One region of the Actinoallomurus sp. NPDC052274 genome, then DNA from elsewhere that is predicted to be linked to it. Evidence: riboswitches for the same ligand, from Rfam matches in the RefSeq annotation. Region 1 holds a riboswitch; each other region holds the start of a gene.
The links. Region 1 has a riboswitch for cyclic di-AMP ahead of AB0K82_RS17440 (NlpC/P60 family protein). Riboswitches for the same ligand answer to the same signal wherever they lie in the genome.
Positions count from the first base shown of each region.

Region 2: linked by a shared signal. The riboswitch ahead of AB0K82_RS02390 (NlpC/P60 family protein) and the one ahead of AB0K82_RS17440 (NlpC/P60 family protein) in region 1 are both predicted to bind cyclic di-AMP.
Region 3: linked by a shared signal. The riboswitch ahead of AB0K82_RS44100 (NlpC/P60 family protein) and the one ahead of AB0K82_RS17440 (NlpC/P60 family protein) in region 1 are both predicted to bind cyclic di-AMP.
Region 4: linked by a shared signal. The riboswitch ahead of AB0K82_RS02775 (CHAP domain-containing protein) and the one ahead of AB0K82_RS17440 (NlpC/P60 family protein) in region 1 are both predicted to bind cyclic di-AMP.

Region 1 is NZ_JBFAUT010000018.1:25,813-33,563, reverse strand. It holds gene AB0K82_RS17445 (NlpC/P60 family protein) at 130-1,107, opposite strand; gene AB0K82_RS17440 (NlpC/P60 family protein) at 1,141-2,205, opposite strand; cyclic di-AMP (ydaO/yuaA leader) riboswitch at 2,207-2,338, opposite strand; gene AB0K82_RS17435 (hypothetical protein) at 2,525-2,716, opposite strand; gene AB0K82_RS17430 (NYN domain-containing protein) at 2,822-4,099, opposite strand; gene AB0K82_RS17425 (DEDD exonuclease domain-containing protein) at 4,378-6,129, shown strand; gene AB0K82_RS17420 (rhomboid family intramembrane serine protease) at 6,138-6,887, shown strand; gene AB0K82_RS17415 (Lrp/AsnC ligand binding domain-containing protein) at 6,972-7,259, shown strand; gene AB0K82_RS17410 (ubiquinol-cytochrome c reductase cytochrome b subunit) at 7,435-7,751, opposite strand, start outside.
Region 2 is NZ_JBFAUT010000002.1:111,219-118,969, reverse strand. It holds gene AB0K82_RS02405 (permease) at 1-470, shown strand, start outside; gene AB0K82_RS02400 (M64 family metallopeptidase) at 574-2,448, shown strand; gene AB0K82_RS02395 (AbrB family transcriptional regulator) at 2,853-4,046, shown strand; cyclic di-AMP (ydaO/yuaA leader) riboswitch at 4,204-4,342, shown strand; gene AB0K82_RS02390 (NlpC/P60 family protein) at 4,350-5,372, shown strand; gene AB0K82_RS02385 (hypothetical protein) at 5,435-6,430, opposite strand; gene AB0K82_RS02380 (PQQ-dependent sugar dehydrogenase) at 6,560-7,751, opposite strand, start outside.
Region 3 is NZ_JBFAUT010000119.1:373-5,496, reverse strand. It holds gene AB0K82_RS44105 (CHAP domain-containing protein) at 1-955, shown strand, start outside; cyclic di-AMP (ydaO/yuaA leader) riboswitch at 1,280-1,452, shown strand; gene AB0K82_RS44100 (NlpC/P60 family protein) at 1,458-2,474, shown strand; gene AB0K82_RS44095 (class II 3-deoxy-7-phosphoheptulonate synthase) at 2,496-3,836, opposite strand; gene AB0K82_RS44090 (tetratricopeptide repeat protein) at 4,047-5,124, shown strand, end outside.
Region 4 is NZ_JBFAUT010000002.1:199,142-206,892, reverse strand. It holds gene AB0K82_RS02795 (DUF4097 family beta strand repeat-containing protein) at 1-456, opposite strand, end outside; gene AB0K82_RS02790 (helix-turn-helix domain-containing protein) at 680-1,420, shown strand; gene AB0K82_RS02785 (peptidoglycan-binding protein) at 1,575-2,411, opposite strand; gene AB0K82_RS02780 (penicillin acylase family protein) at 2,639-5,125, opposite strand; gene AB0K82_RS02775 (CHAP domain-containing protein) at 5,240-5,977, opposite strand; cyclic di-AMP (ydaO/yuaA leader) riboswitch at 5,985-6,128, opposite strand; cyclic di-AMP (ydaO/yuaA leader) riboswitch at 6,216-6,360, opposite strand; gene AB0K82_RS02770 (alpha/beta family hydrolase) at 6,753-7,445, shown strand; gene AB0K82_RS02765 (hypothetical protein) at 7,482-7,751, opposite strand, start outside.

The sequences.
Region 1 (7,751 bases):
TCGGTGCGGAAGATTCGAAAGGTGTGACGCCGGCAGGCCGACCGGATCCGGTCCGCGCCTCGGCGCTCCGGCCGGGAGTCCGTCCCCCCGGCCTGTCGGCGTCCGTTGTTCAGTTGTCGATCGGTCGTCTCAGATGAGCCGGCCGCCGCCCATGAAGGTCGAGGTGTACCAGGCGTCGCTGAGGTTGGAGATCTTCACGACGTCGCCGGTGTGCGGGGCGTGCAGGAACTTGCCGTTGCCCAGGTAGAACCCGACGTGCCCGAGGTCGTGGAAGAAGACGAGGTCACCGGGCTGCAGGTCGGCCTTGGAGACCCGGCGACTGGCGTCCCACTGATCCGGCACCCAGTGGTTGAGCTTGATGCCGACCTTGCGGTAGGCGACCATCGTGATCCCGGAGCAGTCCCAGGTGCTCGGGCCCGAGCCGCCGAAGACGTACGGCTTGCCGAGCTGGGCGCAGGCGAACTTCAGCACGATCTCCGCCTTGCCCGAGGCGAGGACCGAGCAGTTCTCCTTGGAACTGCCCGGATCGATGCCGGCGCCGAGCTTGCGGACCAGGTTGAGCTGCCGCGCGATGGCCGCGTTGGCCTGCTTGCGCTGCGTCTCGAGCTGGTTCTTCTTGGCCGTGAGCTGCTGGGCGGCCTGAACGCGCAGCGCCTGCTCACGCTCCAGCCGCTGCGCGGAGGCGAGGTACTGCTGGAACTCCGCCGACCGGTTGTGCGCGATCTGGTTGAACGCCGACATCTGCGAGAGCACGGCGTCCGGGTCCTTGGAGCTCACCAGCTGGGGGATCGAGCCGTTGTCCCCGGTCTTGTAGGCGTCGACGGCGAGCTGCGCGACCCGCAGCCGCAGCTGCTGGAACGTCTTGCGCTCGGCCTGCACCGACTTGCTCAGCGCGTTGACCCGGCTCTGGGCCGCCTTCCAGTCCGCCTTGGTCTGGTTGTACTGGTTGCTCAGCTGGTCGACCTTGTCGTTCAGCTGCGCGAGCTCCTTCTTCGCCGCGCTCAGCGAAGAGCCGGGGTCCGCGTGCGCGGGAACCCCCGGCAGGGCGAGCCCCGCGACGGCGACGAACCCGACGGTCGTCAGGAACCGGCGGCCGGTCCTGGGCATGATCGTACGCTCCTTGGCCATGATGATCCGTTCCTAGAGCGCGCCCGCGCCGACGTAATGCGAGCTGTACCAGGGGTTGCTCAGGCTGTCGATCTTGACGTAAGAGCCCGTGTGCGGCGAGTGGATGAACTTGCCGCCGCCCACGTAGATGCCGACGTGCCCGAGGTTGTCGAAGAAGACCAGGTCGCCGGGGGACAGGGCGGACTGGGGAGTGACCCTGGTGGTGGCGTCGTACTGGTCCGGGACGACGCGGGGAATGGTCCTCCCCGCCGCCGCGTAGGCCTTCATCGTGAAGCCGGAGCAGTCGTACCGCGGGCCGGTGCCGCCGTAGAGGTACGGCGTGCCGCACTTGCTGTAGGCCCACTCGAGTACGGTCCGCGCCTTGCCGGTCGCCGAGCCCTGGTAGCCGCCGCCGCAGTTGCTCGCCACGGGACCGCTGTCACCGCCGCCGGAGTCCGCCGCCGGGCCCAGCTTCTTGACCAGGGCCTTCTGCTGCTCGACCGACTTCTCGATGCTCTTCTTCTTGGCGAGGAGAGCGTTCTTCTTCTGCACCAGGTCGGTGGTGCCCTGCTCGGCCTGCGCCTGCTGCCGCTGGAGCAACTGGGCGGCGTTGAGGAACTGGGTGAGCTCGGTGGAGCGGTTCTTGGACAGCTGCGCGAAGGCCGACATCTGGTCGAGCACCGTCTGCGGGTCCTTGGCCGAGACCAGGGCGGGGATGTCGGCGCCGTTCGAGCCGTTCTTGTACGCGGACGCGGCCATCTGCGCGACACGGACGCGGAGCTCGGCCCACGTCTGGCGCTGCTGCTTGACCGAGGCCTTGAGCGCCTTCAGCTTCTTGTCGGCCGCCGCCCACTGCTCTTTGGCCTTGTTGTAGTCGTTGTCCAGGTGGTCGACCTGCGAGTTCAGCTTGGCCAGCTTGGCCTTCGCCTGGCTCAGCGTCTCCTTGGGCTTCGCCTCGGCCGTACCGGCCGGCAGAGCCAGCGCCGCCGAGGCGGCGACGCACAGGGTGGCCAACGTGCGACCGCGGATCCAGCCGCTCATCGGCCGTCCGACGGCCGAGCCGTCGGCACTGCGCTCTGTTGCCACGATTTGCGGCACGCCCCTCTCCCACTGTCCGCCTACCGGGTTAGCTGACGGATTCGGGCGTGGAAGTCGCCCTACGGAGCCCACAGCGCTCCGATTCACCCCTGAAACCTGGTTCCCCGGCTCGTCGTGCCGGTGAGGATCCTACGGCCCGGAGCCCGGGCGTCCTCACCGAACGTGACGACTCGGCGGAAGCCGTCGCCGTCGCCTGGGGGGCGACGAACCAGCGACCGGCTCAGCGCGTGAGACTAGTCAAGTCTCACGCTGGTAACAACCGCTTCTCCGGGAATTCGAGCAATTCACGTCATTTACGCAACAGGGCGCGCGCGGATCGTCACGATGCGCGGTCGACGGAGATCGTCATTCGCAGGGGCGGGATCAGCCCCTCCGCGGCGAGAATGCCCAGCGCGCGGCGCTCGAGCGGATCAATGTCCAGGCCGGACTCGGGGATGGCGGGCATCATGGTGACGACGCAGTCGGCGCAGCCGACGTTGCGTAGCTCACACTTGGCGCAGTCGATGAGCACGAATTCCTCCTCGTGTCGTCGTCATTGCCAGACGTTACGAGGACCCACCGACAATTCCCTCCGCAATATCCACCCGCGCGGGCCGGGCCGGGCGGGCACGGACGGTCAGGTGCGGCCGAGACGGCGGAGGAGGAGCGACGACGGCGCCGGCCGGGCGTCGGCCCGCCGGGCCGAGTCGCAGACCTCCTGGTCGGAGGAGATGACCACCACGGCGCGCCCGCTCGGCTCGGCGCGGACCAGGTGGCCGATCAGCTCGTCGGCCGTCTGACCGGGCTCGCTGAACAGCACGCGCACACCGCGCGGCGCCTGCACGGCGACGGGGGCGTTCAGCTCCGCGCCGTCGAAGACCACCGTCACCTCCGCCTTGGTCTGCGCGTGCAGCACGCCCAGGCCCGAGACGAGGCGGGACCGCTGGTCGGCGAGCGGCAGGTCGCCGTACCCGGTCTTGGTGACGTTGTAGCCGTCGACGATGAGGTGCACCTGCGGGAGCGTGAGCAACTGGTCCAGGAGCGCCGGGTCGCTGTCGGCCAGCGCCCGTCCGGGCAGCGTGCGGTGCCCGGGACGGCTGGGCGTGATGCCGCCGACACTGTCGGCCGGCCGGGTGATGCCCGGCGGCAGCGCGATCTCGTCGCGGAGCCCCTTGGCGGCGTCGGTGAGGGCGTCGAGGAGGACGCGCAGCCGGGCCTCGTCGACGTTGCGGCCCTCGCGGGCGGCGCGCCGGGCGCTCTCGGCGGCGGCCTCGGCATGGGACAAGCGGCTGCGCAGCCGGCGCAGCTCCGCCTCGGCGGCGGCCGCCGCGACGGAGGACGCGGCACGCTCCTCCCCCAGCCGGCGGTCGAGCTCCTCCGCCCGCGCGTGCTCCCGCTTCGCCTTGCCCCGCGCCTCGTGCAGCCGCTTGCGCAGCTCGGCGTTCTCGGTGCGCAGCTCACGCAGCTCGGCGCGGAGCTTCTCGGTCTCCTCTGACCGGGTGGCCTTCACCGCGGCGATCTGGTCCCGGAGGTCGGCGACCTGGCGCATGACCTTGGCGTCCTCGGCGGCCGCCGCCGACCGCTCCAGGTCCCGGCGCGCGGTCTCGATCCGCTCGGCCCAGTCCGGCGGGCGCAGGAGGTACGCGAGGGCGGCCACGGTCACCGGGTCCGCGGCGGGCGGCACGGCGCCCGAGCCGACCGCTTCGGCCAGCACCGGCTCGCTCTCCCGTACGACATCGGCGACACGCTCGCGGAACCCGTTGTCGTCCTCGAGCTGGGCGGCGATCAGCGTCGCGGCCAGCCGGGCGCGGCGCCGGGGCTCGAACCGGGCCACCCGCCGGAGCGGCGGCGGGACCTCGTCGGGCCGCAGCCCGCCGATGACGCCGGCCGCGGCCTCGACGACACGCTGGCGCACCGCTTCGGGGAGCGGCTGATCGAGGTGTTCGCCCGGGCCGGTGTCGATGGTCTGCTCCTCATGGTCGCGGGGCGGCGCGCCGGGACGCGTGCGCCGGGCTCCGTGTCGCCGTCGCTGCCCAGCGTAGACGGCTCGGCGACCTACGGTCCGCAATCCCCCCGACGAATACCACAAGGTATCCGCGCGCCGGGTCGCCGCAACGAATGTGGATGCCGCAGAGTGGCCCCCGCCCCAGGCCGCCCGAACGAATGTCGGTCTTCCCGCGTACGGTTCCGCCCATGGCCTCCGTCGGCCCTGCGGTGCAGGGCACCCTCGATGACCTCGGCACCCCGCTGGCCGGCGTCACCTTCGTCGTCGTCGACCTCGAGACCACCGGAGGGTCGGCCAAGGAAGACGCGATCACCGAGATCGGCGCCGTCAAGGTGCGCGGCGGCGAGATCGTGGGCGAGTTCGCCACCCTCGTCGACCCCGGGATGGCGATCCCTCCCTTCATCTCGGTGATCACCGGCATCACGCAGCAGATGGTCGTGGCGGCTCCCCGCATCGGCGAGGTCCTGCCGTCGTTCCTGGAGTTCGCCGGGGGCGCGGTCCTGGTCGCGCACAACGCGCCGTTCGACATGGGCTTCCTGAAGGCGGCCTGCGCCGCGCAGGAGCGGCCCTGGCCGGCGCCGCCGGTGGTGGACACCGCCGACCTCGCGCGCCGCGTCCTCACCCGCGACGAGGTCCCCAACTGCAAGCTCGCCACCCTCTCCCGTTTCTTCCGGGCCCGCGTCGAGCCCTGTCACCGCGCGCTCACCGACGCCCGCGCGACCGTCGACGTCCTGCACGGCCTGCTGGAGCGCGCCGGGGCGTTCGGTGTGGAGACCCTGGAGGAGCTCACCGGCTTCCAGCGCGCGCCGACGCCGGAGCAGCGGAGCAAGCGCCACCTGGCCGACGGTGTGCCCGCCGCGCCGGGCGTCTACCTCTTCGAGGACGCGCGCGGCGAGGTGCTCTACGTCGGCAAGAGCGGCCGGCTGCGCAGCCGCGTCACCTCCTACTTCACCGCCTCGGAGACCCGCCGGCACGTCCGCGAGATGATCGGCGTCGCCGAGCGGGTCCGCACCATCGTGTGCGCGAGCCCCCTCGAGGCCGAGGTCCGCGAGCTGCGACTCATCGCGGCGCACAAGCCGCGCTACAACCGCCGGTCGCGCCACCCGGAGCGGGCGGTCTGGCTGAAGCTCACCGCCGAGTCCTTCCCCCGGCTGTCGATCGTCCGGGAGGTGCGCGACGACGGTGCCGCCTACCTCGGCCCGTTCGGCAGCACCCGCACGGCCGAGGAGGCGCGCGCCGCCGTGCACGACGCCGTCCCCCTGCGCCAGTGCACCCAGCGGCTCACCCTGCGGCTGATCGAGACCCGCCGGGCCGCCACCTGCGCGCTCGCCGAGCTCGGCCGCTGCGGTGCCCCGTGCGAGGGCCGGCAGGCGCCGGAGGACTACTCCCGCCACGCCTCCCTGGCCCGGCGGATCCTGGAGGGCGACGTCCGTCCGGTCGTCGCCGCCGCGCGGGCCCGCATCGACCGGCTCGCCGGCGAGCTGCGCTACGAAGAGGCGGCGGTGCAGCGCGACCGGCTGGCCGCCTTCGTCCGCGGCGCGGCGCGCTGCCAGCGCCTGTCCGCCCTGGCCGGACTCGCGCAGTTGGTCGCGGCCCGGCCGGCCTTCGACGGCGGCTGGGAGCTGCACGTCGTCCGCCACGGGCGCCTCGCCGCCGCCGGCACCGTTCCCCCGCACGCCCACCCCGTCCCGTACGTCGAGGCGCTGGTCGCCACCGCCGAGACCGTGCGGCCCGGCATCGGGGCCACCCCGCGGGCCTCCGCCGAGGAGATGGAGTGCGTGCTGCGCTGGCTCGACTCCCCCGGCGTGCGCCTCGTCGAGGTCGACGGCACGTGGACCTGTCCGCCGCACGGCGCCGAGAGCGTGCGTCAGTGGATCGAGAGCGCCGCCGCGCGCCCCGATTCCCGTAAGGTTGACCGCGCCGGTCGGCCGATGCGATAGGAGCAGGTGTGGCGCTGCCGCTGTACGACAACCAGCCGACGCGGCGCGCGCCTCTGGTCACCTACCTGCTGATCGCCGCCAACGTGGTCATCTTCCTGCTGTCGCCGATCGCCTCGATCGGCCACCACGGCGAAGGGGTCGAACAGCGCCGGTGCGAGCAGGTGACGTTCCTGCTGAAGTACGGCGCCGTCCCGAAGGAGATGGTCTCGAACCGGCAGAATCCGGTGCCGGAGGAGGTCGCCCACCTCTGCGCGCCGAAACCGTTCCACAAGCGGCCGTGGCTGTCCGCGCTGTCGTCGATGTTCCTGCACGGCGGCGTCGCCCACATCCTCGGCAACATGGTGTACCTCTTCATCTTCGGCGCGGCGACCGAGGACCGCCTCGGCCGGCTCCGGTTCCTGGTCTTCTACCTTCTGGTCGGCTACATCGCGGCGTACGGTTTCGCGATCACCTACCCCGGCTCCGACACCCCCCTGGTCGGCGCGTCCGGCGCCATCGCGGGCGTGCTCGGCTCCCACCTCGTGCTCTACCCGCGGTCGCGGACGATCGCGCTGATCCTGTCGATCTTCCCGTTCCGGCTGCCGTCCTGGACGCTGCTCGTCCAGTTCTTCGTGTTCCAGTGGCTCAGCCTCGGCGACAGCCAGAGCCAGACCGCGTACGTCGCGCACATCTACGGCTTCGTCGCCGGGGTGATCGTCGGCCTGCTCGTCCGGCGCGGCACCGTGGCCCGCAAGTCGGCCGCCCTCAGCTGGACCTAGCGGGCGCCATCCAGCACGGCCCCCTCCACTAGGCTTTGCGACGGGCGATCCGACATCGCGCGCAACCCACGCAGGAGGCATTCCGTGATCACCGCCATCGTGCTCATCAAGGCCGACGTCTCGCGCATCCCGGAGGTCGCCGAGATCATCGCCGGTCTCGACGGGGTGAGCGAGGTCTACTCGGTGACCGGGGAGTTCGACCTGGTCGCGCTGGTGCGCGTGCGGCAGTACGAGCAGATCGCGGATGTCATCCCCGGCGGCCTGAACAAGGTCGCCGGCGTGACGCACACCGAGACCCACATCGCCTTCCGCACGTACTCCCAGCACGACCTGGAGGCCGCGTTCGCCCTCGGCCTGCCGGACGGGGACTGACCGGGCCGGGACGAGCGGCGCCGGCGAGGCCGCCCACGCCCGCCCCGGCGACCACTCCTCGGCCCGCGCAGGCGAGTCGCCCCTCGTGCTCGGCGCCTCATCCTTCCCAGAACACGCGGAACGGCCCGCCACCCGGAATCGGGTGGCGGGCCGTACTCGTGTGCGGGCGGCGGCGTCAGTGGTGGCTGATCGCCCTGCTGCCGCCGGTGCCGCCGGGCTCGACGCCGCCCGCCTCGAGGTCCTCCTCGGCGTGCGGGCTGGTGTCGTCGTGCCCCTCGTCGTGGCCGTCCGCCGGGACGTCGTCGGCGGTGAAGGCACGGTTGAGGTTCTTGCGCAGCTTGCCCAGCGGGCCACGCGCGGACGGCGCCGGAACGCCGTTCTCGTCCTCGTCCTCGATCGCCAGGTCCGGCAGCGGCTTCTTGCCGGTGAGCACCGCCTTGTCCTCGTCGCGCGCCGGCTCGTGCACCTCGATGAACTCACCGCTCGGCAGCC
Region 2 (7,751 bases), on a different contig from region 1:
ATCCGCTCGCCGCGAAGCTGTGGGGGCCGCTGGTCGGTCCGCTCGTCGCGGTGATCAGCTTCGTCTGCTCGATCGGCAACGTCCCGCTGGCCGCGGTGCTGTGGAAGGGCGGGATCAGCTTCGGCGGCGTGGTCGCCTTCATCTTCGCCGACCTGATCATCCTGCCGATCATCCTGATCTACCGGAAGTACTACGGCACCCGGATGGCGCTGTTCGTCACCGGGACCTTCTACGCGGCGATGGTCCTCGCCGGCTACCTGGTCGAACTGCTCTTCGGCGTCACCGGCCTGATCCCGGAGAAGCGGCACGCCGCGGTGATGGAGCACGGGATCTCCTGGAACTACACCACCTGGCTGAACATCGCCTTCCTCGTCCTCGCGGCGGTCCTGCTGGTCCGGTTCGTCCGTACGGGCGGGCTCCCGATGCTGAAGATGATGGGCGGCTCCCCCGAGGCCGAAAACCATCACTAAGGGACCCCAGCCCCACTTCCGGCCAATTTCGCATAAACACGACATTCGACCTCCTTCGTGATTCATCATGATCCACGAGTGAAGATCACCTTGGGAGGTCTTGATGTTGAGGCGTACAGTCGTCGCGGCGACAGCGATGATCGCGCTCGCCGCGCCGGCTCTCACCGGGCACGTACGAGAGGCTCGCGCCGCCGACGTCGGCAGGGCCGAAGTCGTACCGGTCCAGATCACCGGTGCTCCGGCGAAGCGGTTCAACCTCGTGGTCCTCGGCGACGGCTACACCGACGCCGACATGCCGAAGTACCGGCAGGACGTCGACCAGGAGATCAGCACGCTGTTCGCGTTCGAGCCGTTCAAGTCCTACCGCAGCTACATCAACGTCTACCGGGTCGAGATCGTCTCGGGCGAGTCGGGAGTGAGCTGCGACCCCGACCTGAACGCGCCCAGGCGGACCACGCCGCTGAGCATGAAGTTCTGGAGCGGCTGCTCGTCCACCGGCATCCAGCGGCTGCTGGTGATGGACAACGCCGCCGCCCAGAAGTACGCGAACATGGTCACCGGGACCAGCGCCGCCAACCGGCAGATCGTGGCCCTGGCGAACAGCGGCACGTACGGCGGGGCGGGCGGGACGTACGCCACGGCGTCGGGCAGCAACGCCATGTCGTCGCTGATCATGCCGCACGAGATCGGGCATTCGCTCGGCGGCCTCCAGGACGAGTACAACTACTACCAGCGAGGCGTTCCCGGCGGGGCCTACACCGGCGGCGAGCCGGACTCGATCCACCACACCCTCCTCACCGAGGACCAGATGCGCCGGCAGAAGGCGAAGTGGTACCGCTGGCTGGGCGAACGGAGCACGTCGGGCGGGCCCATCGGCCGCTACGAGGGCGGGATGTACGACACCACGGGCGTCTGGCGGCCCAGCGCGCACTCGATGATGAAGACCCTCGGATACGCCTATGACCAGGTCGAGCGCGAGAGGATGACCCAGGCGATCTCCGCCAAGCTCAACCTGATCCAGGACAACACCCCGACCACGGCCCCCATCGGCGCCGACCGCGTGGTCTGGCTGGAGACGCTGCACCCCGTCGACCACACGCTCGACATCACCTGGGCCCTCGACGGCAAGAAGGTGGCGGGCGGCAGGGACAACCACAACCTCGACCTGTCGCGGCTACCGATCAAGCCGGGCACGCACACTCTGACCGCCAAGATCGTCGACCCGACCGACTTCGTCCGCGACCCGGCCGTCCGCGACTCCGCCGCCCTCACCCAGACCCGTACCTGGACGGTCGACACGACCGCGCCGAACCCCACGGAGACCACCGCGGCGGGCTTCACCGAGTCGACGCCGACCGGCGCCCCCGTCGGCGCGAACGACGTGATCTATGCCGAGACGACGCACCCCGCGACGTCCGTGCCCGCCGTCCGCTGGAGCCTCGACGGCAAGAAGGTGACGACCCCGGGCAACGACCGCGACCTCGACCTGGGCCGGTTGCACCTCGCCTCCGGAACGCACACGGTCACCGCCCGTGCGGTCGACCCGGCCACCGGTGCCACGTCCGAGCCCCTCACCTGGACGGTCGACGCGCAGCGACCGACCGTCTCCGCGGTGTTCTCCACACCGGCCGCCAAGCAGGGCAAGGAGTACGTCTTCGACAATGAGTTCACCATGAAGCTGAGCCCGTCCGATGACGCCACCGGCGCCACGCTGGCCGAGTTCCAGGTCGACAGGGACGGCTGGTTCCGCTACTTCGGCTGGCCGACCGACTCGACCGCACCGTTCCGGTTCACGCCGCTGGGGACCAAGGTCGACGACCTCATCTACGGCAAACTCGGCACGCCCGCTCGCGCGGTGGCCTGGGAGAACGTGCCGCCCGGTTACGGCCACCACACGATCGAGTACCGCGCCATCGACGCGGCCGGGAACGTCGGAAAGACCACGAAGGTCGACGTGATCCTCCGCAACACCCACTGAGCGAGAACCGCTCGGCAGAATCGGCCGAGTTTGATCGGCCGAGCCCGTTCCGGGCCCCCGACGCCGGGGCCCGGAACGGCCCCGGCGGGGAGTCCGTCCCGCGACTGTCGCCGTCGAAGCACGCAGATTCCGACGCAAGCGGCCTCGCCCCGTGCCCTCCTCGTTCCGCGGTCCCGGCCCGCATCACATGCGGCGCTTGACACGCCGACCCGAGCACCGCAATTCCGGAATCACGCTAGATATGACTGAATACCAGGCATTCCGTCGGGACTTTGCCGGGAGCGCGGGCTGAGCGACCCGCCGTTGGCCTGACGCGCCACCGGGCCCGGCATTCATGGGGCATTGCATTCGCCTGCATAACCATCAACGACCGCATCGGCGGACAGATTGAACGTGTGTCGTCGATGGGGAGGGTACGCGCCCGGGTCACGGGCGGCCGGCCAGGCGTGCCGGCGGGACACGGTCCGGCCTGGGGCTGGTGCGCCGTCGTCGGCGCCGCGTTCCTGGCCGGGGCGGCGGCACACGCGGCCGGCGTGCCGGCGCCGTACCTGCTCGCCGGACTGCTGGTCGGTGTCGCGCTCGCGCTGTCGGGCCTGGTCACCACCGCCCTCCCCCGGCCCGCGTACCGCGCGTCGCAGGCGCTGGCCGGGGTGCTGATGGGCGGGTACATCCACCCGGCGGCGCTGCGCGCGGCCGCGCCGTCGATGCTCCCCCTCGTCGTCGTCACCGTGGCGACCGTCCTGCTGAGCGTGGGGGTGGCCCGGCTGCTGGAGCGGTCCCGGCTCCTCGACCGGCCGACGGCGACGCTGGCCACGGTGCCGGGTGGCGCCGCCGCGATGCTCGCGGCCTCGGACGAACTCGGCGCGGACACCCGCCTGGTGGCGCTCGCCCAGTACTCCCGAGTCGGCATCGTCGCGGCCACCGCTCCGCTGGTCGTCCCGCTGCTCGGGCCGACCGCGCCCGCGGTGTCGGGCGCCGGTGAGCCGCGCTCGCCGCTGAGCCCGCAGATGCTGCGGCTGGTCGGCGGGCCCGACCAGCCGGCGGGCCTCCTGGTGCTGTGCGCCGTCGCGGTGCTCGGCGTCCAGGTGGGACGGCGCCTGCGGCTGCCCGCGCCGGTCGTGCTCGGCCCGATGCTGGTGACCGTGGTGGCGACGTTCTCCGGCGCGGCGCACGGGTTCCGCCCGACCGGCCTGCTGCAGACGCTCGTGTTCGCCTGCATCGGGCTGGAGATCGGGCTGCGGTTCACCCGGCCCTCCCTCCGGCACGCGCGCCGGGCACTGCCCTGGATCGTGGCCGGCACGGTCGCCGTCAGCGTCGCCTCCGCGCTGCTCGCGTGGCTGCTCGCCGCGGTGACCCGGCTGTCGTTCGCCGACGCCTACCTCGCCACGACGCCCGGCGGCATCAACGCGGTGCTCGCGACGTCGGTCGCGACCAACGCCGACGTCGGGCTGATCTCGAGCGTGCAGAGCCTGCGGCTGTTCGCCGTCGTCTCGCTCGCGCCGGTCCTGGTCCGCCTCACCTTCGTACGGAGCGGCCGCCGGCCCGGATCCGCCGCGGCGGAGGCGGCGGAGCCCCGGTCCCTGGCGGGCCGATCCTGAGCGGTTCCGACGCGATATGTCCGATTCGTGATCTACCGCGACTCTCGCGGAAAGTAAGAGCCGTCGCCGTAAAACGTTAACGAAACGTTGATTGGCAGAGGACGCCCGATCACCCCTAAACTACGGAAAGCCCGGCTGCCCCCGGCTTCACACGAAGCACAGCCGTCCGCCGAATCCCTCTTGGGACCCGGGAATCATCAGTTGTCGAGGCGCGTCCGGAGCCGAATGAGGTTCCGGCCGGGCGGCTCCGGCCCGAGCCCGACGCGCTGCCCCGGTAGGCGGCAAGGAGAGGAGTAGGACTCTGTGGCGCCCTCCAACCCGATGACCTCCACGCGCGCCACCGGCCGGTCGCGGTTCCGCCGATCGCTCCGGATCTGCGCCGCGGCCTCGCTGGCGATCACCGTTTCGCTGACGACGGCCGGCGTCGCCGACGCCGCCCCGAAACCGTCGGCGGCCGCCGCGAAGAAGGAGCTGGCCAAGCTCAATCCCCAGCTCGACAAGAAGGTCGACCAGTTCAACAAGACCAAGACCGAGCTCGACGCGGCCAAGAAGCGGCTCAAGGTCCTGAAGGCGCAGAAGCAGGCCGAGCAGACCACGTACGACCAGCTACACGCGCGCGTCGTACAGCTCGTTGCGAACCAGTACAAGACCGGCCAGTCCGACCCGGCCACCGCCGTGCTGGCCTCGAAGAACCCCGACCAGGCCCTCGACCAGATGTCGACGTTCACGCACCTGGCGAGCAACCGGGGCCAGGAGCTGACCGCCTTCCTCGCCTCCACCCAGCGGCTCCGGCGCGACCTCGCCGCGGTGCAGGCCACGGTGCAGGACATCTCGCAGAAGGCCGCGAAGCTCAAGTCGCAGAAGCAGTCGCTCGAGAAGCAGATCGCCAAGCAGCAGAAGCTGTCCAAGCAGGCCGGCGAGTCGAAGGCCGCCTCCGGCGGCAAGGTCGGTGGGACCTACACCGGTCCCGCCTCCGGCTCGGCGCGCACCGCGCTGAACTACGCCTACGCCCAGCTCGGCAAGCCGTACGTCTACGGCGGCACCGGCCCGAACGGCTATGACTGCTCCGGGCTGACGATGATGTCCTGGCGCGCGGCCGGGGTCAGCATCCCCCGCGTCGTCCCGGACCAGTACAACGCGACCCACCGCGTCGCCCAGAGCGACGTGCAGCCCGGCGACCTCGTCTTCCTCAGCGGCAATGGGCACGTCGGGATGATGGTCGACAGCGGTCACTTCATCCACGCCCCGCGCACCGGTGAGAACGTGATGGTCAGCCCCCTCGCCGGCTACTGGCAGGGCCAGCTCGTCGGCTTCGGCCGTCCCTGACGACGCCGACGCGCGGTGAGCCGGGGGGCGGCTCACCGCGCGGTTCGGTGCGGTTCGGATGATCAGTGCCGGCCGGACACCGCCCGGTGGTACTGCTGCCAGACCTCCTTGTCGGTCACGGCCCGGTTGAGGAACATCAGGCCGTCGAGCCGGCAGTCACAGGCGTTCTTCTCGGCGGTGTTCTGGGGGAAGCTCCCGCCGATCTTGATGCCGCGCGAGTCGGCCGACGAGGTGACGTGCTTGCCCGGCGTCCCGACCTCCCAGGGGTCGCCGGCCGTCGTGTAGAAGCCGTCCAGCGGCTTGCCGTTCTTGTACAGCTTCATCGTGCCGTGGTCGTAGTCGTACGACGCCGCCAGGAACACCCACTCGCCGATCGGCAGGACGCTCTGCCAGTCCTCGCTCGCGGCGAACGTCTGCGACTTGCCGCCGTCGATGCGGCGGCCGAGGGCGACCACGCGCATCGTCCCCGACACGTCGATCACCTCGAGCAGCGCCCGTACGTCATGGCCCTGCGAGTCGCCGCTGAGCAGGCCCGCCAGCCCGACCGCGTTGTAGTAGTCCGACGGGTTCGCCGTCTCGGAGTTGGGCGCCGGGTTCGGGCCGGTCATCTTGAACCAGCCCATGATGGAGGCTTCCTTGGCGCCGCTGAAGGCGTGCAGGGACGGCACGCCGGTCGCCGAGTAGACCCCGGCCTTCCAGTCGTCGTTGCCCTTGGCCGCCGGGTTGACCTGCTTCGTCTGGATCGAGTAGCCGCCGCCCGGGAACGCGCTGTCCCGTACGCGCATGGCGGCCCCGCCGTTGATCAGGTTGATGGTCGTGCCGGAGAACCCGCGGTCGCGCTCCTGCGCGGGGTGGCCCGGCACGGGGTGCTCGAAGTCGTAGTACGAGACCAGGTTGGGGCGCAGGCTCGGCAGCACCTTCGACAGGGCCTGGTCGTGGCCCCGCGCCGCGCCGGTGTCCGCCTTGGCCGCGGTCGCGGCGAGCGGCCCGCAGACCAGGGCCGCGACGGCGACCGCCGCCAGGCGCCGGGACCGTACGGCCGCGCTGAGATGTCCCATCGTTCCCTCCACGTGCGTCTGGGGGTCCCGGCGGCCACCGTCAGGGGGGTGACGGTGACCGCCGGGAGTGCGCTGGGGCCCGGGCCGCCGCCCGGCCGCCGGACCGGCGGGCGGCGGGCCGGCCCCCGGTCAGTCGCCGACCGCCGTGCCGGTGACCGTGAAGTTGCGGACCCGGCCGGTGTTGTCGAACGACCCGAACCCGACCCGGCCGGACGCGAGGGTCTTGTCGACCGCCGTCATCCGCGGGTCCTTGGAGTGGTCGAGGTACACCGCGATCTCACCGGTGTCCACGTGCCGGATCACGGTCACGTGATGCCACTTCATGTCGGTGATCGACGGCTCGGCGCCGCGCGAGCGCAGGGGGTCCCACTGGTCCTCGATCCGTAGCCGGTCGGCGTTGTCGACCAGGAAGATCCCGTTGTGCGGGTAGATCGAATTGTCCTGCGACAGGTGCGCGTAGTAGAACTGCGTGTCCGACTGATAGCCGAACACGATGATCACATCGCGGTTGGTGACGTCCGTCGGGGTGTCGATCCGCACGTCGGCGTCGATCCGCTCGGTGCCGAACTTCGGCCCCTTGCCGAGCACCGCGTACTCATACGGGCGACGCGGGCCGGGCCGCTCCGTGCCGGCCTCGGCCAGGATCACCTGGTTCCCCGCGAACTTCCACTTCGACGGGGTGACCGGCGCCCAGTTCTTCGCGCCCGCCGTGCCACCCACGTGGGTGTGGCCGACCGGACCCGCGGCGAAGTGCCGGGTGCCGACGACCTTCCAGATCTTGCCGTTCGCCTTGGAGAGCAGGTAGAGCTCGCCCTTGCTGTCGCGGCCGAAGCGCAGGTCGACGCGCTTGTCGCCGGCGAACTGCTGCATCGTCAGCCGGTTGCCGTTCGTGTCGAACGTCTGGAGCTGGTGGATCGCCGCCCGCGGGGCGCCGCGGCGCATCTGGCTCTGCTCGGTGTAGTAGACGGCGCCGTCGACCAGGTCACCGAAGACGTACTTGCCGTACAGCTCGGGCAGCTTGTGGCCGCGGTAGACGTACCCGCCGGAGATCGCCTTGCCGATGTCGCTGCTGCAGTTCCAGCCGGCCGGCGGGTCGTGGTCGTAGGCGGCCACCGGGTAGTCGTAGCCGTACTTCGCGTCGTCCTCGGGCAGCGTGTACAGGTCGCAGCGGTCGTTCTTCACGAAGGTGTACGGGCCCTCGCGGTTCGGCCAGCCGGCGTTGTCGCCGGCGCGGATGTCCCAGACACCCTCGATGGCGTGCTCACCGATGTGGCCGAGGAACAGCTGGTGACTGCCGCCGGTGTCCCAGCTGAAGCGGTGC
Region 3 (5,124 bases), on a different contig from region 1:
TCACGAGAAAGCCAGCGGTTACACCAAATTCGGCGACTGGTACAGCAAGCATGTTGACAAGGACCCCGTCTACAAGACGTCGGCCTGGTGCGACATGTTCCTCGCGTGGGCGGCCGACAAGGCCGGCGTCGAGGACTGGACCGGCCAGTTCGCCTATACCCCCGACCACGCCAAGTGGTTCAAGAAGCAGGGCGCCTGGGGCCACAAGGCCGAGCCCGGCGCGATCGTGTTCTTCTCCTGGTCGGGCGGCAAGAGCATCGGCGACATCGAGCACGTCGGCATCGTGGAGCGGGTCGACGGCCACACGCTGCACACCATCGAGGCCAACCACAACAACGCGCTGACGCGCGCCACCCGGGACATCAGCCAGGTGGTCGGGTTCGGCTATCCCTCCAAGGTGAAGGTGAAGGCGGCGCCGGCCGTCCAGCAGCCGGCCCAGACCGACCAGAACTACGCCCCGAAGCACGCCGCGCCGCCGCCCGCCGTCAAGGAGATCGGCAAGGACGTCCAGGCGCAGGTCGACGCGCACACGACGGCGGCCCACGACCCGGCCGCCCCGTCGTCCCCGCTGCCGGACCAGCAGGCCGCCCTGACCGGGCTGCTCGCCGTCGTGCTGTTCGGGACCGTGGCCCTCGCCGTCGGCAAGTCGAAGGTCAAGGTGCCCGTCTCGGCGCCGAACGTCCGGGTCCGCAAGCGCGGCAAGCACCACCGCACGCCGGTCGAGCTGCCCGCCGAGGTCAGCGTGGCCGACCTGGAGGCGGCCGACGCCAGCACCCAGCTCATGCCGGTCCTGTCCGCCGAGGCCGCCGCGAAGGCCGAGGACCAGGAGTTCTGGGGCAAGATCGCGGAGCTGGAGGAGGACGTCGAGCTGGCGTTCTGGAACACCCTGCACGCCGCGGTGTCGCAGAACGGCTCGATCGAGTCCGAGACGGAGTCCGAGTCCGTCCTGTCCTGAGCCTCGTTCCGAGCCGCGGCGCCGCGCCGCGCGCGACACCGTCCGTACGGTCCCCGTCCGCTCCTGCTCCGGAGGCGGGCGGGGATCGCCGCGTCAGGGCGCGAGCGGGGACCGCCGAGCACGAGGTGAGCGGGGACCGCCGCCGCCAGGCGTGAGGTGAGCGGGGACCGCCGTGTCTAGGCGCAAAGGACCAGCCGCCCATCACCCGGAGTGACCATCCTGGGATCCCCCGGGCCATCTCCGCATGTTCTCGTTGGACGCTCCGTCACCATCCGTTAATCTCCAGCGAGTCGTCACCGGCCGAGAGACGGCCGGACCGCCGAATCGCCCGTCGCGCCGTGGCGCGCCGGGGAACCGGGGACCCATTCGCGGAGGCAGAGGGCGTCTCCTCGCCTGCGCATCGGGGTGAATCCGCGTCCGTCGCCGACGGCCGCGGTAGGGCTCCTTCTCGTCCGAACCCGTCAGCTAACCCGGTAGGCGGCCTGAGGAGAGGAGCACCTGGATGGATCGATTCCGCACCGCGGACACGCACGACCCTCTTCATCCCGGGAAGGGAACGGCCCGCCGTACGGCGGTCGCGACCTTCGCCCTCGTCATCGCCGGACTCGCACCGCCCGCACTGGCGGACTCCGCCCGGCCCGGCCCGCGCATCGACGCGCTCCGGCAGCGCGCCGGCCAGTTGAGCGACCGGCTCGAGCAGCTCACCGAGCAGTACGACGGCCTCAAGGTGCGCCTGGAGCAGGCCCAGCGCGCGGCCGTCATCGCCGGTCAGACCTCGGCCCGCGCCACCGAGGCGCTGAAGGCCACGCAGCGCAAGGTCGGCCGGTTCGCCGCCATCCGTTACATGAACGGCACGCACGACGACGCGCCCGCGCTCCTCGCGTCCTCGAACCCGCGCGCGCTGCTGGACCGGGCCACCACCCTGCACTACTTCACCCAGCAGGACGACAGCGAGATCCGGCAGCTCACGCAGGCCATCCAGAACGCCCAGTGGACCGGCCAGGACGCCCGCGACCGCGCCGCGCAGGCGGCCCTCCTCAGGAGCCGGCTCGCCCGGCAGCGCGCCACCATCCGCGCCGCGCTGGAGAAGGTCCGCGGGCCGCTGCTGCAGGACGCCGTCGAGCGCGCCGGCAAGGGCGAGAAGGTGCCCGCCATCCCCGGCGGCCCCGGCAGGGCGGTCGGCGCCGTACGCGCCGCGCTGACCCAGCTCGGCGTCCCGTACGTCTGGGGCGGCGCGACGCCAGGTCAGGGGTTCGACTGCTCGGGGCTGACCATGTGGGCCTACCGGCAGGTCGGCGTCAACCTGCCGCACTACGGCGGCGACCAGTGGAACGCCGGCGTCCACGTCTCCCGGGACCAGCTGGAGCCGGGAGACCTGGTCTTCTTCTACTCCGACATCCACCACATGGGGATGTACATCGGCGACGGGAAGTTCATCCACGCGCCGCACACCGGCGACCACGTCCGGGTCGCCGACCTGTCGACCCGGCCCTTCGCCGGCGCGGTCCGCGTGGTCTGAGGCGACCACGCGGACCGGGGCTCACTTCCCGACGCGGTACATCTCCGCGACCATGAACGCCAGGTCGAGGGCCTGGCCCCGGTTGAGGCGGGGGTCGCAGGCCGTCTCGTACCGCTGGTGCAGGTCGTCGTCGACGATGTCGTGGCCGCCGCCGACGCACTCGGTGACGTCGTCGCCGGTGAACTCGAGGTGCACGCCGCCCGGGTGGGTCCCGAGCGCCCGGTGCACCTCGAAGAAGCCGGCGACCTCGTCGAGCACGTCGTCGAACCGGCGGGTCTTGTACCCGCTCTCCGACTCGAAGGTGTTGCCGTGCATGGGGTCGCAGATCCAGGCGACCTGGGCGCCGCTCGCTGTGACCTTCTCCACCAGGGCGGGAAGGTGCTCGCGGATCCGCTTGGCGCCCATGCGGGTGACGAAGGTGAGCCGGCCGGGCTCACGGTCGGGGTCCAGCCGCTCGATGAGCGCGAGGGCGTCCTCGGCGGTCGTGGTCGGGCCGAGCTTCACCCCGATGGGGTTGCGGATGTGCCGCATGAACTCCACGTGCGCTCCGTCGAGCTGCCGGGTGCGCTCGCCGATCCACAGGAAGTGGGCGGAGACGTCGTACGGCAGGCCGGACCGGGAGTCGACGCGGGTCAGGGCGCGTTCGTAGTCCAGGAGCAGCGCCTCGTGGCTGGAGTAGACCTCGACCCGGTGGAACTCCTCGGGGTCCGCCCCGGCGGCGTGCATGAACGCCAGCGCCCGGTCGATCTCCCCGGCCAGCCGTTCGTAGCGCCGGCCCGCGGGGCTCTCGGCGACGAAGTCGTGGTTCCAGGCGTGCACCTGCCGCAGGTCGGCGTAGCCGCCCTGGGTGAAGGCGCGGGTGAGGTTCAGCGTGACCGCGGCGGCGTGGTAGGCGCGCAGCAGCCGCTCCGGGTCCGGCACGCGGGCTTCCGGCGTGAAGTCGAACCCGTTGACGATGTCGCCCCGGTAGGCGGGCAGCTCGACGCCGTCGCGCACCTCGAACGGCTTGGACCGCGGCTTGGCGAACTGCCCCGCCATCCGGCCGATCTTGACGACCGGGACGCTCGCGGCATAGGTCAGGACGACGGCCATCTGCAGCAGGGTCTTCAGCTTGTTGCGCACGTCGTCGGCGGTCGCGCCGGAGAACGTCTCGGCGCAGTCACCGCCCTGCAGGACGAAGGCCTCACCGCGCGCCACCGCGGCGAGATGCGCCTTGAGCTGGTCGCACTCGCCGGCGAACACCAGCGGCGGCAGCTTGGACAGCTGCGCCGCGACGTCTTGGAGCCGGGCGGGGTCGGGCCAGTCGGGCTGCTGGGCGGCCGGAAGGTCACGCCAGGTTTCGAGGAGGTCCACGAGACCCAAGGGTATCGAGCGGGTCACAAGCCCGGGTCATGCAACCTGCGTATTCCGCCCTGTTTCCCGCATCTCCGCCCCTGCCACGGCGATCCGCGATAGGACGGACCTCGCGTCACCACGGCGATCCGCGGTGTGACGGGCCTCGCGTCGGCCGCCCCGAATCTCTGAGATGATGGGCCGATCCCGCAGATCGCCGACGACGCATGAGGTTCTGACATGAGCACGAACGGCCGCGCCTATGACATCTGGCTCCGCAAGCCCGAGGAGGCCCAGCAGCTCCTCGAGTCCAAGCGGGCCGATCTCGACGGTGACGGTCTGTCCCTGCTTTCCTGGCTGGTCCTCACCAACGAGCGTGACGACAGGAAGGCCGAGCAGATCGCCCACCAGGCGATCGCGGCCGGTGGCGACACCCGGTTCGCCACGGCGGCGCTCGCTGAGGCGTACAAATGGCGTGGCGACTACGGCCGGGCCGCCCAGATCGTGCGCCAGGCCCGCGAGAAGTACCCGACGATCCCGTGGTACGCCCTGACGCTGGCCGACGTCCTCAAGGACGGCGGATGGATCGACGACGCGGAGGCCATCCTCGAGTCGGTGGTCAACGACTCCCAGCTGCGCCGGCACGCGCTCAAGCGCCTGTCGAAGTGGGCGGTGGACCGCGGTGACAAGCCGCGTGCCCTGAAGTACCAGACCGAGCTGATCGCGCTGGCCCCCGACTACCTGGTGTACGCCTCGGACTACACGCTCCTCGCGGCGCTCCGGCTGGAGGCCGGCGACCCGGCGGGCGCCCGGGACATCCTGCAGCGCGGCGCGGCGATCTACCCGCGCAACAAGCCGATCAAGGAGATGCTGCACCAGCACTTCGGCGAGCTCGCGCCGGAGAAGGCGCCGAACATCCCGCCGGTCGACGAGCACGCGGTCGGCGCCCGCCGCATCCCGATCAAGACGAAGATGATCACGCTGCGCACCGGCATCCTCCCGATCATCCAGGAGGCGACGCAGGGCATGCTGCGGCCGGACGACATTCTCGCCCTGTCGGAGAGCCCCGCGTCGGCCGGTCAGGGTCGGATGATCCCGCTGGAGCTCATCACGCCGGAGGGCATGGCCAAGCAGCTCAGCAAGTTCGTCGGCAAGATCGGTCCGCTGCACAGCCCGGCCGGGATGCAGGGCGCGATCCTCGAGGCGGGCCGCGCGAAGGTCCTGCTCGGCGCGGCCGCGGGCGCGGCCGGCAAGCTGGTCGGCAAGCGCGGCTGGTTCTACCGCGTCGCCGGCCCCGGCGCGGCCATGATCGACGACG
Region 4 (7,751 bases), on a different contig from region 1:
GATGTCGCCCCGTGCGGTGCTGATCTGCGCAGGACCGCCGAGGCGGCCGACCTCGACGTCGCCGTCGACCGCGGTGAGGCGCAGGCTCGCGGCCTCGTCGATCTTGATCTGGCGGTACGCGCCGTCGAAGGCGACGTCGCCGAGCCGTCCGACGCCGCGCAGCTCACAACTGGCGGTCTCGGCCTCGACCTGGGAACCGGCGGGCAGCTGAACGGTGACCTCAACGGAGCCGGACGGGCCGAAGTAGTCGTTCTTGGCCGGGGCCTCGATCCGCAGGACGCCGTCGGCGTAGGCGACGGTGGTCTGCTCGGCGGCCTTCACGTCGCGGCTCTTGGAGGCGTTCGCGGGCAGCACCTCGACCGTGGTGTCGGTGCGGTCGGCGGCGATGAACCGGACGCGTCCGGCGGGGATGTTCAGGACGGCGGTGATCGGGGCGGGGGTGTCGAACTTCTGCATGATGCTCTCCTTGCGGCTCGTCGTTTCCAACGCCGCAAACGCTACGTTGCTTTCCAGATTCCTTCAACAAGCTCGTTGCGCGTTGACGATATTCATGCAGCTCAGAGCCGTGGAATCGTTGCAACAGATCTGAAGATAACGCAACATCGCGGAGCGCACTCGTTGCGATGGATTGCCCGTGAACGCTATGGTGGGGGCATCAGGGAGCGCCAAGGAGGTCGCGATGCCGGGAGGCCGGCTCACTCAGCAGGACCGCCAGCAGATCGCATCGGGGCTGGCGGACGGCCTCGCCTATGCGGAGATAGCCAGACGCCTCGACCGTCCGACCTCGACGATCACGCGCGAGGTGATGCGGAACGGCGGCCCCACCGGCTACCGCGCCGAGTTGGCCCACCGCGCCACCGAACGCCGCGCCCACCGGCGCCGGCCTGCCTCCTCCCGAGGGTCGGAGGCACCCCCGCAGCCACACGGACGCGACGCCGAGGCGGTGCGCGAGTACGAAGAAACGCTCACCACCGTCTTCATGGCGTCAGGCACGCCCAAGATGATGGCCCGGGTGATGGCCTGCCTCTGCACCAACGACGCGGGCAGCCTCACCGCGTCCGAACTCGTCCAGCGCCTCCAGGTCAGCCCGGCGTCCATCTCCAAGGCGGTCACGTTCCTGGAGAGTCAGGGCATGGTCCGCCGGGAACGCGACGAGCGCCGCCGGGAGCGCTACATCGTCGACGACGACGTCTGGTACCAATCGATGATCGCCAGCGCCCGTGGCACCGCCCAGGTCGCCGAGACCGCACGACAGGGCATCGGCGTCCTCGGCCCCGGCACCCCGGCCGCCGCCCGCCTCGAGAACATCGCCCGCTTCCTCGACTTCGTCACCGAGAGCATCACCCGCGCCGCGAACCAGGCCCGCGAGGTGCTCTACACCAAACCCGAACCGGACTCGATCGACACCTCGCCGCTGTGACCTCCAGGCCCGGCCTGGCCGGCGCCGATTCCGCGCTCGGGCGAAGGGCGGCCCGGTGCCGTCACGAGATGGGGCCGGGACCGGGACGGCCCGGACCGCCGGCGCGGATCGGCCATGGCGGTCCGGTGCCGTGGGTCGCACGCGGGTGCGCGGGTCAGCCGGCCAGGGCGGCCCAGGTCTTGGGACCCACCTCGCCGTCGGCGGACAGGTGCGCGCCCTTCTGGAAGGCGGTGACCGCGGCGGCCGTCGCCGGGCCGTAGTACGAGTCGACGGTCACCGCGTGCTGGTGTGCGCCGAGCCGCTGCTGGATCCACTTGACGTGCGCGTCGTGCATCATCGCGCCCGAAACGTACCGGTAGATCACGCCGGGGTACCGGCTCGGGTCGGAGGCGGCCAGGCCCGGCTTCACGAAGCCGTACACGTCGCTCCAGTACCTCGTACGGGTGGCGACCTGGTCGTTGCCGGTGTTGCCCTCGATCGACTCGAACGTCGTGTGCCCCGAATCCAGCCACTTGATGAAGAGCCCGACGTGCTCCGGCTCGCCACTGTGGTTGAAATCGAAGGTGACCGGGTCGCCCCTGGCGATCAGCTTTCGGTCCGTGTGCCATTTCGATCCCACGCGGCTCTTCAGGCTCGGCACGTAAGCGATCTTTCCGCCCAGCAGGCGCAACGCGCCGAAGTGGTTGAAGCACCAGCACACGAAGATCAGGCACCAGGACGCGGCGGTGTTGTCGCCGTAGTACCACTGGGTGAAGTCGTTGACGTTCTCACGGACGCGACCTCGCGCCGTGCCGCGCAGGGTCATCGCGTACGCGACCAACTGCTCGCCCGTCGGCGCCGCGGCGGCGCTGTGCGCCGTGATGGGCGCCGCCGGATCGACGTAGATCCGGCCGTCGTCGGGCGGGTCCGGGAGGCGCGGGGCGGCGGCGTCGCTCGGACCGGGTGTCGGAATCGGCTCGCCGTCGGGTGGCGGGGTGAATGCGTCGGGCATGGGTTACCTCCTCGATGGCCGGAACTCGGATCGGTGGAAGCCCCCGGACGATCACCGTCCCGTCCGCGTTACCCGTCCTCAGCCGGGCCATGCGACGTCAGCACACAAAGGGCATTAATCGCTGCGCAAGCGACTATCCCCTACAAAAGGTGTTCCGCGCCTTCAGCGTCCCGCCGCCATCGGTCGCCTCGCAGACGAATGGCCAAATTGGTCCAAAACAGTAGAAGTCAGCCGTGCCGGGGTTGCAGCGTCAGGATGTGCGCGGCCTCGCGGCGTACGGTGTCCGGAGCGGACCGCATCGGGATCGTGTCGCCGCGCGCCCACAGTCGCGCCTGGTCCCAGTAGTGGTCCGCGAAGGCGTGGCCGGACGCGCCGGTGAGGTTGACCCAGCGGGAGCGGTCCAGGTCGGCGAGGTCGGCGATCATGCGCATCGACGGCACCCAGTCGACCTGGTACCCCTCCTGCGGATTCCAGCCGGTCGCGTCGACGAGCGAGTCGCCGCCGGACAGCTTCAGCGGCCCCCGGTTGAACAGCCACTCGATCGGCCCGATGCCGGAGGTGCCGAACGTCTGGTTGGTGATCGTGAGCGTGTGCAGGTCGCCCCAGCGCCACTTCTTCGGGTCGCCGCCGAGGCGCTTGCGCAGCTCCTGGTCCGCGTCTTTCACCGCGAGGCGGAGCATGTCGTCGCGGGTCTCCCTGGCCGGCGTGCGCACGTCGTCCCACCAGGGGTCGTCCGGGCGGTTCAGGAGGTTCCGCAGCACCTCGAACCAGCGGTCGCCGCCGTCGGGGCGGGCGCCGTCGGGCAGTTCGTCGTTGAACGTCCGCAGCAGCAGGTGGCGGTAGACGGCGTTGTAGAAGGCCGCCGGTGCCGAGTCGGCGGGCTGGGTGAAGTCCCAGCCGCGCAGCAGCGCCACGGCGGGCCCGGAGCCGACGCGCAGCAGGTGCGGCACCAGCGTCGGCGCGAAGCCGTTGCGGTCGTCCAGCTGGATCCGCCCCATCGTCGCCGCGTCCATCTTCGGCGTCCGCCCCACCAGTTCGGCGATGCGCGCCGCGCGGTAGCCGTACGCCCAGTCCCGGGTCAGCATCCTCGGGTAGCCGGGCCCGACGGCCGCGTTGTTGGCGGTGACGATGTAGCCCTGCGGCGGGTCGTACGTACGGGGCAGGTCGTCGAACGGGATGTAGCCCGTCCACTCCTCCTTGCCGGTCCAGCCCTGCGCGGGCCAGCGCCCGTCGCCGCTCGACCGGATCGGGATGCGGCCGGGCGCCTGGTAGCCGATGTGCCCGTCGACGTCGGCGTACAGGAGGTTCTGCGCGGGCACCTCGAAGAGCCGGGCCGCGTCGCGGAACCGCTGCCAGTCGCCGGCGGTGTCCAGCGACACGATGGCGTCGGCGGTCCGGCCCGGGTCCAGCGCGGTCCACCGCAGCGCGACCGCCGTGCCGTTCCCGGCCGTGCGGACCGTGTCCATCACGTCGGACAGCAGCGGCCCGTGCCGCGTCGCCCGTACGGTGAGGGTGACGGGCCTGCCGCCGGCCACCTTGATCTGTTCGGTCCGGACGGCGAGGGGCTCCTGACGGCCCTTGTACTCGTACGTCGAGCCGGTGACCCGTTCCAGGTACAGGTCGGTGACGTCCGGGCCGAGGTTCGTGAAGCCCCAGGCGATCCGGGCGTTGTGCCCGATGATCACGCCGGGGACGCCGGAGAACGTGAACCCGGTGACGTCGAAGGGGCAGGCGGCCGACGCGGTGCGGCAGTGCAGTCCGGCCTGGTACCAGAGCGACGGCATCTGCGGCGCGAGGTGCGGGTCGTTGGCGAGCAGCGGCCTGCCGGTGTTCGTCCGCGCGCCCGACACGACCCAGGAGTTGGAGCCCAGGCCCGGGGCGCCGTTGCCGAGCATGGTCGGCATGGCGTGGATGGCGGCGGCGACGCGGGTCAGCGCCGGCGACAGCGCGCGGGCCCGCGGCGCCGGACCCGTACGCCCGCCCGAATCCCCACCGCCGGGGACGATCACCGGGTTCCGGTCGTACGGATAGTCGGGGTACAGCTGGTCGACGCGGGCCGGGGCGACCTTGGTCGCGGCGATCGCGCGGCCCAGCTCCTCGTCCATGTTGCTGCGCAGGTCCCAGGCCATCGCCTTCAGCCAGGACAGCGAGTCGACGGCCGTCCACGGCTCGGGGTGGTAGCCGCTGCGCCGCAGGCCCAGCACGGAGTACTCCAGGCTCTGCGTGGCGGTGTTCCGGTGCCGGGCCAGCCAGGCGTTCACGCCCTGCGCGTACGCGTCGAGGTAACGCCGGGTGTCGGGCCGCAGCAGCGGCAGCTCCTGCTCGGCGACCCGCCGCCAGCCGAGCGTACGGACGACCTTGTCGGTGTCGAGGGTGGTCTTGCCGAACAGTTCCGACAGCCGTCCGGCCGTGATGTGCCGCCGGAAGTCCATCTCCCAGAACCGGTCCTGCGCGTGCACGTAGCCCTGCGCCCGCATCAGGTCCTCGGCGTTGTCGGCGTAGATCTGCGGGACGCCCCACCGGTCCCGGAACACGGTGACGTCCGCGCCCAGGCCGGGGACGGTGACGCGCCCGCCGACCTGTGGGTACGACCGCCGGACCGTCCACCACCCGTACAGCGTGAGCACGAGCGCGAGGGCCAGGAGCACGGCCAGGATGCGGACCGCCCAGCGGGCCGGACGCGGCAGCCGGGCAAGCGGCGCAAAACGGGCCATTGACCTTCCTTACCCCAGGACCGGGATGATCGCGTCAGTAAACCATCCACGCATGCCGACCGCCCACGCCCCGAACCAGCGGATTCGGCGCGCGGGCGGCGGGAGAGATCGCGGCTACTGGGCGTACTCGGGGTAGCCGTAGCCGACGACGTAGTCCTTGCTGCGGGTGCGGACCTTCACGGCGTCGTCGGTGTTTCCCTCGACGGTCTGGATCGTGCCGTCGCCGTTGTCCTTGATGACCAGGCCGACGTGGTCGATGCTGTCGATGTCCTTGCCGCCGTTCCAGGAGAAGAACACGACCGCGCCCGGCTTCGGCGCACTGCCCCAGCGACCCTGGTCGTGGAACCACTGGGCGTGCGCGGGGGTGAACGCGTCGCCGCCGAGGCCCTTGACCCCCGCCTGGGCGCCGACCCAGGTGACGAACATGTCGCACCAGGACGCGGCGGCGTAGTCGCTGATCGACCCGCCGTCGCGCGCGACTCCGAGCTTGGCGTACGGCGAGGCCATGAACCACTGGTTGAACTTGCTGCCGCCGGCGGGGTCCTCGGTGGTGCCGACCTGGGACAGGGCGATCTTCAGCGCGTCGGCCGCGGTCGGCACCTGCTGCCGGCCCTTGTCCGAACCTCGGGGATCGGCGTCCAGTCCTCTGCCGGAAACCTGTGTCACCTGATGTCCCTGGGTGGACGGGACGCCCGCCGGCGCGCGACCGGCCTGCGCGGGGAGCGAAGACGCCTCGGCCGGGCCGGCGGCGGCGGCGGCGAAGATGAACGCGGCCAGGCCGGCCGTCGTGATGCCCGACAGGGCTGCGGTGATGCGTGCTCCGGATCGTTCGAGTCGAGGGGCAGCGGACACGGGGTACTCCTTGCTTCCATGCCGCTTACCGGGTTAGCTGACGGGTTCGGGCGTGGAAGCTGCCCTACGGCACGAGGGGAGTGCCGATTCACCCCAGTAATACGTTTGGGTCCCCGGTTCCACAGTGGTGTGGATTCAGCGGATCGCCCGAATTCGGGCGGCTTATACAAGAGACTGCCGGGCGGCCGCCATCACGATGGCGGCGGATGGGATCAGGGGATGGGCGCGGGCAAGGTTCTACTCCTTACTTCCAGACGCCTACCGGGTTAGCTGACGGGTTCGAGCGTGGAAGTCGCCCTACGGCACGGGGGATGTGCCGATTCACCCCGATGATGCGGTGGGTCCCCGGCTCCGTGAGGTCACGGACTCGGCGTTGCCGCTCTCGCGTACGCACTCCGCGGAGTGCTCGGCGGTAGCAGCGCGATTTGGATATGAACCGGCTGGGTCGGGCCGCGCTCGGGCAGGCGTCTTGTGAACGCCCTATCGCCTGGGTCGGCAGGCCGGCCATGGCCGACGGATATGCGGGCGACGCGTGGGGAGCGCCGCGAGAGTTATTGGAACATAGCAGGACAAAACACTCACTCAAATAGTGAGTTTACGTGATGTGGGTCACTTGTCGCACGCAATGCCAGAGGTCGGGACTGCGAGCTGTATACGGAAGTTATTCACGTGGCATTTGTTAACGATGTGACTGGTGTTACTCGTTTCCGCGGGACCATCGCCTCTGGCCCGCATCGGTGTCCCGGTGAATCGTGGAAGCGAGGGGGAAAGAGCCATGGCCTTCATCAACCGAAGCGGCGATGACCGCCCGCGCGAGGAAGAAGTCGAGATACAGGCCGGACCGATCCGGCTGGCCGGCACCCTGGTCGTCCCCGGACCGCCGCTCGGGTTCGTCATGTTCGCCCACGGCAGCGGCAGCAGCCGCCGGAGCCCGCGCAACCGCTTCGTGGCCACCGCGTTGAACCAGGTGGGGCTCGGGACGCTGCTGTTCGACCTGCTCACCGCGGCGGAGGAGGCCGACCGCGCCAAGGTGTTCGACATCGAGCTGCTGGCCCGGCGCCTGGTGGACACCACCGCCTGGCTGTGCGCCCGCCCCGAGGCGAGCGGGCGGCGCGTCGGCTACTTCGGCGCCAGCACCGGAGCGGCCGCCGCGCTGTGGGCCGCCGCCGAATCCCGGACGGACGTCGCCGCGGTCGTCTCCCGTGGCGGCCGGCCCGACCTCGCCGCCGCCCGCCTCCGGCAGGTGACCGCGCCCACGCTGCTGATCGTCGGAGGCCGGGACGAGGTCGTCATCGAGCTGAACCGCCAGGCCCAGGCCCTCATGCGCTGCGAGAGCCGGCTTGAGATCGTTCCGGGCGCCACCCATCTGTTCGAGGAGCCCGGCGCCCTCGAGACGGTCGCGGAGTTGGCCCGGGAGTGGTTCCTCGACCACCTCGCGCCGATCGGGCAACGCCCTCGAGGGGCCTGAACGGCGCCGCGGCGGAGGCTCGGGCGGGGATGGGCGTCACCAGCCCCAGCGGGCGCCCATCCGCTGGGAGATCCTGCAGATTCTGTGCCTCTTCCGGCAGAAGGCCACTTGGGTATTGGTCCGTCCGCTCACGTTGGTGTTCGACACCTGCTGCAGGCCGCGATTGACGGTGGGGCTGAGCACGGTCGTGTAGTTCTTGTTGAACTTCCCGTTCCCGACGTGCATGGCGACGCGCACCCATTTGCCATGGCCGTCGCCTCGGGGCAGGACGCCCATCCGCTCGACCCGCCCGATCGCCGCCTGGCT